Glaciimonas sp. CA11.2: one gene and its partner. The protein of the gene in region 2 binds, or shares a complex with, the protein of the main gene of each other region. Links are inferred from orthologs where the notes say so. Each region holds a gene or a part of one and is shown on either strand. Other genes may lie near its edges.

Evidence for each region. The genes of interacting proteins can lie anywhere in the genome.
Region 1: the proteins of metK (region 2) and groL are in contact, whole or in part, in a cryo-EM structure (PDB 8P4O), measured with the Escherichia coli proteins. The link is inferred for Glaciimonas sp. CA11.2 from one-to-one orthologs.

Annotation. Positions count from the first base shown.
Region 1 is NZ_JAVIWL010000001.1:2,587,583-2,591,449, reverse strand. What follows is about bases 902-3,867. They hold groL (chaperonin GroEL), read left to right. Parts: upstream 902-1,541; coding sequence 1,542-3,194; downstream 3,195-3,867. Other genes in these bases: RGU75_RS11190 (methionine ABC transporter ATP-binding protein), read left to right, coding at 3,742-3,867; RGU75_RS11200 (co-chaperone GroES), read left to right, coding at 1,152-1,445. Also shown: RGU75_RS11205 (DUF1345 domain-containing protein), read right to left, coding at 114-764.
Region 2 is NZ_JAVIWL010000001.1:2,146,690-2,151,463, forward strand. What follows is about bases 880-3,849. They hold metK (methionine adenosyltransferase), read left to right. Parts: upstream 880-1,770; coding sequence 1,771-2,928; downstream 2,929-3,849. Other genes in these bases: RGU75_RS09165 (lysophospholipid acyltransferase family protein), read right to left, coding at 880-1,333; RGU75_RS09175 (AI-2E family transporter), read left to right, coding at 3,266-3,849. In the rest of the region: RGU75_RS09160 (lipid A biosynthesis acyltransferase), read right to left, coding at 1-470; more of RGU75_RS09165, read right to left, coding at 467-879; more of RGU75_RS09175, read left to right, coding at 3,850-4,342; ahcY (adenosylhomocysteinase), read left to right, coding at 4,654-4,774. UniProt on the Escherichia coli protein: Catalyzes the formation of S-adenosylmethionine (AdoMet) from methionine and ATP.

The DNA.
Region 1 (3,867 bases), 440 kb from region 2 along the record:
ACAGCATTTGCTGGCCGCTTTTTTTATGCCGGCACCGTAGAGAGATATGGTGGGCCAAGCGTCCCCGACATGCGGTGTTTTCGGACACTCTTTGCACCACGCTCGTGAGAATCTTAGGAGATCAAACCCGCAGCAATATTGATCGACAAACCGAGAATCGCCGAGTTAAATAAAAACGTCAATATCGATTGCACTAATACTGTCTTACGCATTGAGCGGGTCATGACGCTCACATCCGAGGTTTGTACTGCCACCGCTAATGTGAACGAAAAATAGAGAAAATCCCAATAATCGGGGTTTTCTTCGCCCTCAGGAAACCGTAAAGGTGCCGGTCCAATACCAGAACTATAAAACAGTCGCGCATAGTGCAAGGTGAACATGGTGCCAACCAGAAACCACGATCCGAGAACGGTCAATCCAGTAAATAGATAGCGGACTTCCTTCGGCCCCGGCAAAAAGTCCTTGGCCTGAGACAACCCAAAAACGACCGCTGCGATACTCGCGATCGCCGCAATGCAAATCAGCATCAAGATCATGCTGTCGTTTTCGTCCTCAATCGCGGCCCGCTTTTTAACTTGTGCCGATCCAGCTCTCACCATCATCCACCAGATGGCGATCAGATATCCCCACACACCGGCGTTCCAGCTGATGAGCCCACGGGTAATGGTCGACCCATTCGGCAAGAGTGCCCAGATGACGCCACCAAAGATCACAGCGAGCACCAGACGTGGATGAGTATGAAAAACCAGATTACGAATACGCATTCTTTAAGACCTTAAAAATAGAAGTGGCAGATTTGGAGACCACGCCCAAACGTTCATGCCAGATCATCATAGCGGCAACCCTGCTTTCACGACAAGATTCCCTTGTAACAAAACCTCTTTGTATTTTTATTGACAAAAAATTAATATTGCCGCCTGTGATTAATTGTAGCGGCTTTGGTAAATAAAAAAGAGAGTACAGAACATCACTCTTGAAAAATCAACTAACCACCCCTATACTTAGCACTCGTTAGGTGAGAGTGCTAACAATCTCCCTGACCTAGTCACTTTTTCTGTGCGGCACATTGTAAAAGCCAAACTAATCGGTGCAGTCGTTGCTGCAATGTTGCTGCAAAAATTATAACTTGTTGAATTTTGAAGGAGTTACACATGGATCTTCGTCCTTTGCATGACCGCCTCGTCGTTAAGCGTCTAGATGTTGAAACAAAAACTGCATCAGGTATTGTTCTGCCAGAGGCAGCAGCCGAAAAGCCTGATCAAGGTGAAGTATTGGCTATTGGTAACGGCAAGATTCTGGAAGACGGCAAAGTTCGCCCGATGGCAGTTAAAGTCGGTGAGCGCGTTCTTTTCGGCAAATATGCAGGTCAGGTAGTGAAGGTCGATGGCCAGGAACTACTGATTTTGCGCGAAGAAGACATCTTCGCTATCGTCGAAGGTAAGTAATTCATAGTTCAGATTGATCGAAGCCCATTGCAATTTTCGCAATAAGGCCGCTTCGATCTCTACGCTCTACATTCAACCGTATTCAGGAGAATCAACATGGCAGCAAAGCAAGTAATTTTTGGTGATGATGCACGTGCCAAGATCGTTAATGGCGTCAATATTCTAGCCAACGCAGTTAAAGTCACTCTGGGCCCTAAAGGCCGTAACGTGGTTCTGGAGCGTAGCTTCGGTGCTCCTACCGTTACTAAAGATGGTGTTTCAGTTGCTAAAGAAATCGAACTGAAAGACAAGCTGGAAAACATGGGCGCGCAACTGGTTAAAGAAGTTGCTTCCAAGACTTCAGATAACGCTGGTGACGGTACTACTACTGCAACCGTGTTAGCACAAGCTATCGTGCGCGAAGGTTTCAAGTATGTTGCAGCCGGTTTCAACCCAACTGACCTGAAGCGCGGTATCGACAAAGCTGTTGTCGCCATCGTTGCTGAAATCAAAGCATTGGCTAAGCCAACGACTACTAGCAAAGAAATCGCACAAGTTGGTTCGATCTCTGCTAACTCCGACACCGATATCGGTGAAATCATTGCTAAGGCAATGGACAAAGTCGGTAAAGAAGGCGTTATCACTGTTGAAGATGGTAAATCACTGGAAAACGAACTAGACATCGTCGAAGGTATGCAATTCGACCGTGGCTATTTGTCACCATATTTCATCAACAACCAAGAAAAACAAGTTGTTGCTCTGGAACAGCCTTACGTTCTGTTGTTCGACAAAAAAATCTCTAACATCCGTGATCTTCTTCCGGTATTGGAGCAAGTCGCTAAGTCGGGCCGTCCGCTGCTGATCATTGCAGAAGACGTCGAAGGCGAAGCACTGGCAACTTTGGTCGTCAATAACATCCGCGGCATCCTGAAAACTGCTGCTGTTAAAGCACCAGGCTTTGGTGATCGTCGTAAAGCAATGCTGGAAGACATCGCTATCCTGACCGGTGGTCAAGTGATTGCTGAAGAAGTCGGCCTGACATTAGAAAAAGTAACATTGGCAGAACTAGGCCAAGCTGCACGTATCGAAATCAGCAAAGAAAACACTATCATTATCGATGGCGCTGGCGAAGCAATCTCGATCGAAGGACGCGTTAAGCAAATCCGCGCCCAAATCGAAGAAGCAAGCTCTGACTACGACCGTGAAAAGTTGCAAGAACGTGTTGCCAAGTTGGCTGGCGGCGTTGCACTGATCAAAGTCGGCGCAGCTACTGAAGTCGAAATGAAAGAAAAGAAAGCACGCGTTGAAGATGCATTGCACGCTACGCGCGCTGCAGTCGAAGAAGGCGTTGTTCCTGGCGGCGGCGTTGCTTTCTTGCGCGCACGTGCTAACGTTAAAGACCTGAAAGGCGACAACGCCGATCAAGATGCTGGTATCAAAATCGTGCTGCGCGCAGTTGAAGAGCCATTGCGTCAAATCGTATTTAACGCAGGCGACGAGCCATCGGTTGTCATCAATGCAGTATTGGCTGGCACAGGTAACTACGGTTACAACGCTGCTAACGGTACTTACGGTGACTTGGTTGAGCTGGGTGTTCTTGATCCAGCAAAAGTAACACGTTCAGCATTGCAAAACGCTGCTTCTGTTGCTGGCCTGATCCTGACAACTGACGCAATGATCGCTGAATTACCAGACGACAAATCAGGTGGTGGTATGCCTGGTGGTATGGGTGGTATGGGTGGCATGGGTGGCATGGACGGCATGATGTAGTGAGATTGATCGTTGATAACCTACTGCGCACCGTAATCTTGTAGTCTGCGATGCTCGCCGTACCTGCGTACGGCTGCGCTTCTCGGCTACAACCTTACGGCGCTCGCTACGGTTCTCAGCGATCCCACAGAGTCGCTGTATCATCTTCTTTATTTTGTTGAGGGTGGATGGTTGCTTTGGATATGAAGCCCGCTTTTTGCGGGCTTTTTTGCGTTTGCTGGTTTAATCTCGATGAAAGCTACAGAACACCAAGCCCCTGAGAGGCTGTTACTGAACCGAGTACGCAGGACCTACGCAAAACCGTCCCAGCAAGGCGTGCCGACGCAGACAGCACGCGAGTGCCGGGCCACGTTGGCGGCAAGAAAAGCACAAAGCAGCTGGGGCGTTTTTGCGTAGGTCCGACACTTATGCGGTTGGGTAATATGGGAATACCTAAAAGATACTTTGCCGGAATACAAAATCCTTATAAAATAAGCACTTACATAAAAATTATATTGGCGGCGGATTGTCGAAGTTGGGGCAGTCAGCTGCCTTTTTTTATTCCTAAATGATAAAAATACAAGCAGTAACTCAGCGATTCGAAGGCAGTAATGGGCCGGTAGATGCAGTGCGCAATGTTGATCTGACGATTAACAAGGGCGAAATTTTTGGGATTATTGGTCGTAGCGGGGCT
Region 2 (4,774 bases):
ACAGGGCGAAAACGCGACCGACCTTTAAGCAAAGCAGCATCCACCAACGGATCTTGTTGCCGAGAGTAAATGGTGCAAATCGAGAGCGACGAGTTGAGTACTAACGCAATGCCTGGAATTTCTAGACAGACAAAGTGCGGACATAGCAAAATGGTAGGTCCTGCACGGAGTGTGTCGAGCGGTAAGTCAGATTCAATTTTTATCAGTCGTTTGAGGCGCGCTTCAGAAGCCCACCACAACACACTGCGTTCCAGAGCGCTGCGTGAATAGGCTTGAAAATGGCGCCGTGCCAATATGACGCGGTCTGCTTCTGGCATATCAGGAAAACACAACCGCAGATTGATTAACGTAATGTGGCGACGTGGTTTCATGATGATGAACAGCAACGATCCTAACGCTTCGCCAAGAGGGCCAAGTATCCAGAGCGGCAGCCAATGTGTCAGCCATAACAAGAAAATCAGCGCTCTCATGGACGGTCCTTATTATCGGGCGCTATGTCAGTTGGCGCGCTGACGCCGGGCGGCGTTTTATAGCGGTTGTAGCTCCAGATATACTGGGATGGGCAACGGGCGATTAGTTTTTCCATGGCGATGTTGATCGCATGGGCTTGCTGTTTTGGGGTATTACCTAACTCTTCTTCAAATGGCACAAACCGAATGACAAAACCACGGCCAAAAGGTAGGCGTTCGGCATACGAAAGAATAATGGGCGCGCCACTCATTTGATGCAATTTGGCCGATAAAGTCATCGTGTAAGCCGCTTTGCCAAAAAAATCGGCCCAGACGCCTTCACCGTTTTGTGGCACCTGATCGGGCAGCAACCCGATGGCCTGACCTTTTTTGAGGGCTTTTAGCAAGGCACGCACGCCCGTTAGATTTGCTGGAGCGAGGTGCAAGTTAGGGCGCGCGCGCGCGCCTTCAATCAAGGGTTTTAATGCGGCTTTGCGTGGCGGTCGGTATAGCGCGGTGAGCGATGTTTTGGCGGCAATTGCTTGAGCGATGATTTCAAAACAACCCAAATGCGGCGTCAAAAAAATGACCCCAGTTTTGGCGTCAAGCGCGGCCTGTGCCAACTCCCAATTTTCGATGCTGGCCGTACGTAATACCTTCTCTGGCGGCGCGCACCAGACAAAAGGAAGCTCAAACATGCTTTTGCCGGACTCGCGAATCGCTTGAGACAAATAGCGTTTATAACCGGCACGGGCAAGGTTAGTTTTTAATTTGCGTCGATACGATGGCGATAACAAATATACCAGCCAACCGACAGCAGAACCGATTGCGTGCAACGCAAATAGCGGTAATTTAGATAAAAGTTGAAAGAGTTTGACAAGCATTGGACGGTGGGAAGGGGCGTTTTGCCGAAAAGTTGTAAAAGGCGTAAAATAACATACGTAGGATAAACAAATACATTGATGTACTTATATTAGTGTTTAATAATTAGCTAATGCAACTAGCTTATTCGTCGGCTTGTTAGCTAACTTAAAAAGCATTAACTTAAGCATTAACTTAAGCAGCAACTTAAGCAGCAAATCGATAAATCGCTTATTCTATTAGCGTTACATTCAATGTGTAGCAAGAGTTGCAAGAAATTGGACCAGCCAAATCAGTCATTAATTTGGATCATGCCAGTTTCGCCGGATTTACAGGATTTCACCCGCCGAGTTAATAGACAACTTGCGAAGCGGTATACAAATTTCGCTAAAGCGTCGCAGGCTCTACAGTAGGACTGCGGCACGGTCACCACTGTATTTCTTTCTGGCAGGAGCCTGTTATGACACATGAATACCTCTTCACCTCTGAATCCGTTTCTGAGGGACATCCCGACAAAGTCGCGGATCAAATTTCCGATGCTATTCTGGACGCCATTTTGGCCCAAGATCCAAATGGACGCGTTGCTGCCGAAACATTGGTTAATACCGGTCTGGTTGTTCTGGCCGGTGAAGTCACAACGTTTGCTAACGTCGATTACATCAACGTGGCACGTGAGACCATCAAGCGCATCGGTTACGATAATGCTGACTTCGGTATCGATTACAAAAGCTGCGCGGTGCTGGTGGCGTACGACAAGCAATCGCCGGACATCGCTCAAGGTGTTGATGAAGGCAAGGGATTGGATCTGGATCAGGGCGCGGGCGATCAGGGTTTGATGTTTGGTTACGCTTGTGACGAAACCCCGGAACTGATGCCAGCCGCTATTTATTACGCACATCGGATTGTTGAGCGCCAGTCGCAATTGCGCAGAGACGGGCGTTTGCCATGGCTGCGTCCGGACGCAAAATCACAGGTGACGCTGAAGTATGTTGACGGTGTACCCGTCGCGATTGACACGATTGTGTTGTCAACACAGCATGCGCCTGAAATGCAACACAGGGCTATTGAAGAAGCCGCCATCGAAGAAATTATCAAGCCAGTCGTGCCGAAAGAATGGCTACAAAACACGCGTTATCTAATCAATCCTACGGGGCGGTTCGTCATCGGTGGACCGCAAGGGGATTGTGGATTGACTGGTCGTAAAATTATTGTGGATACTTACGGTGGTGCCGCACCGCACGGCGGCGGCGCTTTTTCGGGCAAGGATCCATCAAAGGTCGATCGTTCTGCCGCCTACGCTGGCCGTTATGTCGCCAAAAATATCGTTGCAGCCGGTTTGGCGACGCGTTGCCAAATTCAGGTGTCATATGCGATTGGTATTGCTAAACCGACCTCCGTGATGGTAACGACGTTCGGAACTGGCAAGATCAGCGATGAAAAACTGGCCCAGCTGGTATTGGAGCATTTTGACCTGCGTCCAAAAGGTATCGTGCAAATGCTTGATCTGTTACGTCCAATCTATGAAAAAACTGCTGCATACGGACACTTTGGTCGTGAAGAGCCAGAATTTACCTGGGAACGCACTGACAAAGCAGCGGCGCTCAAAGCAGCAATTTGATTGTGTTTCGATAGTAGCAGCGTGACGATTTTGTAACGCCATCATTTACCGCCTATGCTAATCACTCGCGTTAGCTAGCGCGGAATCGACGGGAAGTAGGCTTCGGCTAAAACGGAAACGTTTCGGCTGGATGTCCTGCTTTCGCGTTGTCTTGTTTTTGATTTATACCGTCCAATTGCCTCAGAACAGGCGCAAAATACTGATTAATTGATGCTTTGCGGATACCTAACTACTTGATACACTGAGTTGTTTCTTCTGCAAGATTCATTCAGCAGCATCGGTCGCTTTGCCGTGCATATTTCATTTTGTAGTTTGTGCTTATCGGGTTTTACCTATCATGGCCGCAATCAAATCTTCCGCCAAACAGACGACTGCCGTTCAAATGCAGCCGCCCAGACGCCGTCCAGTGACAAGCGGGGTGTCTTCTTTTCGCATTGCTGCTTGGCTGATCGCGATTGTGGTCTTAGTTTTGGTCTTGACGCTGCATATGCTGACCGCGTTATTGGCAGGATTGCTGGTGTATCAATTGGTGCGTTCATTGACGCCACTGATCGAGCGCCGCCTCACCAGTGAGCGCTCACATCTTATAGCAGTTGTGTTGCTTTCTACGGTTATTATTGGCGTTCTCACCGGCATTATTCTGGGTTTGGTAGCGTTCTTCCACGGTGGACCTGATCGCATGTTGGTCATTCAATCCAAGTTGATGGATGTCATCGATCAGGCGCGTACGCAGATGCCGACGGTACTGCAACGATTTTTGCCGGATGATATCGTTGGTACTCGGCAAATGGTCACCGAATTTATAGAATCCCATAGCGGCGAACTTAAGCTGGCGGGAAAAGAAGCGGTACAAGTCTTTATTCATGTGTTGGTTGGTATGGTATTGGGAGCGATGGTCGCAATGACTGCAGAACATCCATTGCCGGTACTACAGCCCTTGGCTTCTGAGTTGTTAGAACGCGCAAGATTGCTGGCCGACGCTTTTCGTCGCATCGTATTTGCGCAGATTAAGATCTCGTTGCTCAATACCACCCTGACGGCAATTTTTTTGCTGGTGATATTACGCTTGGCGGGCGTCCATTTGCCATTGACCAAAACAATGATTGTAGTCACTTTTTTGGCTGGATTACTTCCTGTAATCGGCAACTTAATTTCGAATTCCGTGATCGTTGTTGTGGCATTGTCAGTTTCTTTATACGTTGCATTGGCCGCACTGGTATTTCTGATTGTGGTTCATAAGCTGGAATATTTTTTAAACGCCCGGATTGTCGGTTCGCAAATTAATGCACGTAGCTGGGAATTGTTGCTAATGATGGTTCTGGCTGAAGCAGCGTTCGGCTTGCCCGGATTGGTGGCAGCACCGGTTTATTACGCTTATATTAAAAGCGAACTTTACGAAATGGGCTGGGTTTGAGGTTGGCTAGACAATGATTGTTTTCTTTTTAAGTACCGAATAAATATCGAATAAATAGTCAGCGAGAACTGAATAAGTATCGAATAAGCACTGAAAATTGTTACAGACACCTTTCCAAAAAGTGTCAATAAACTTTATTTTTGCGCATTTGGCATGATCCAATCGCAAAGCCATGAAAGCAATGGCAATTTGATTTAGAATACTGACTTCGTGCCAAGGAGCGTTGCGACAGACACAGTCTGCCAGGCTTGGTATCGTCTCTACAAGCAACCGCGCTCACGTTACTTTTTTTCTAACGAAAGGAGGGCGTGATGAACGCCGTTGTAATGAAATCCATCCCTACTACTCTTGTTTCTTCCGATTATGTGGTTGCCGATATCAGCTTGGCTGGTTGGGGCGATAAAGAAATCCGCATAGCCGAGACCGAAATGC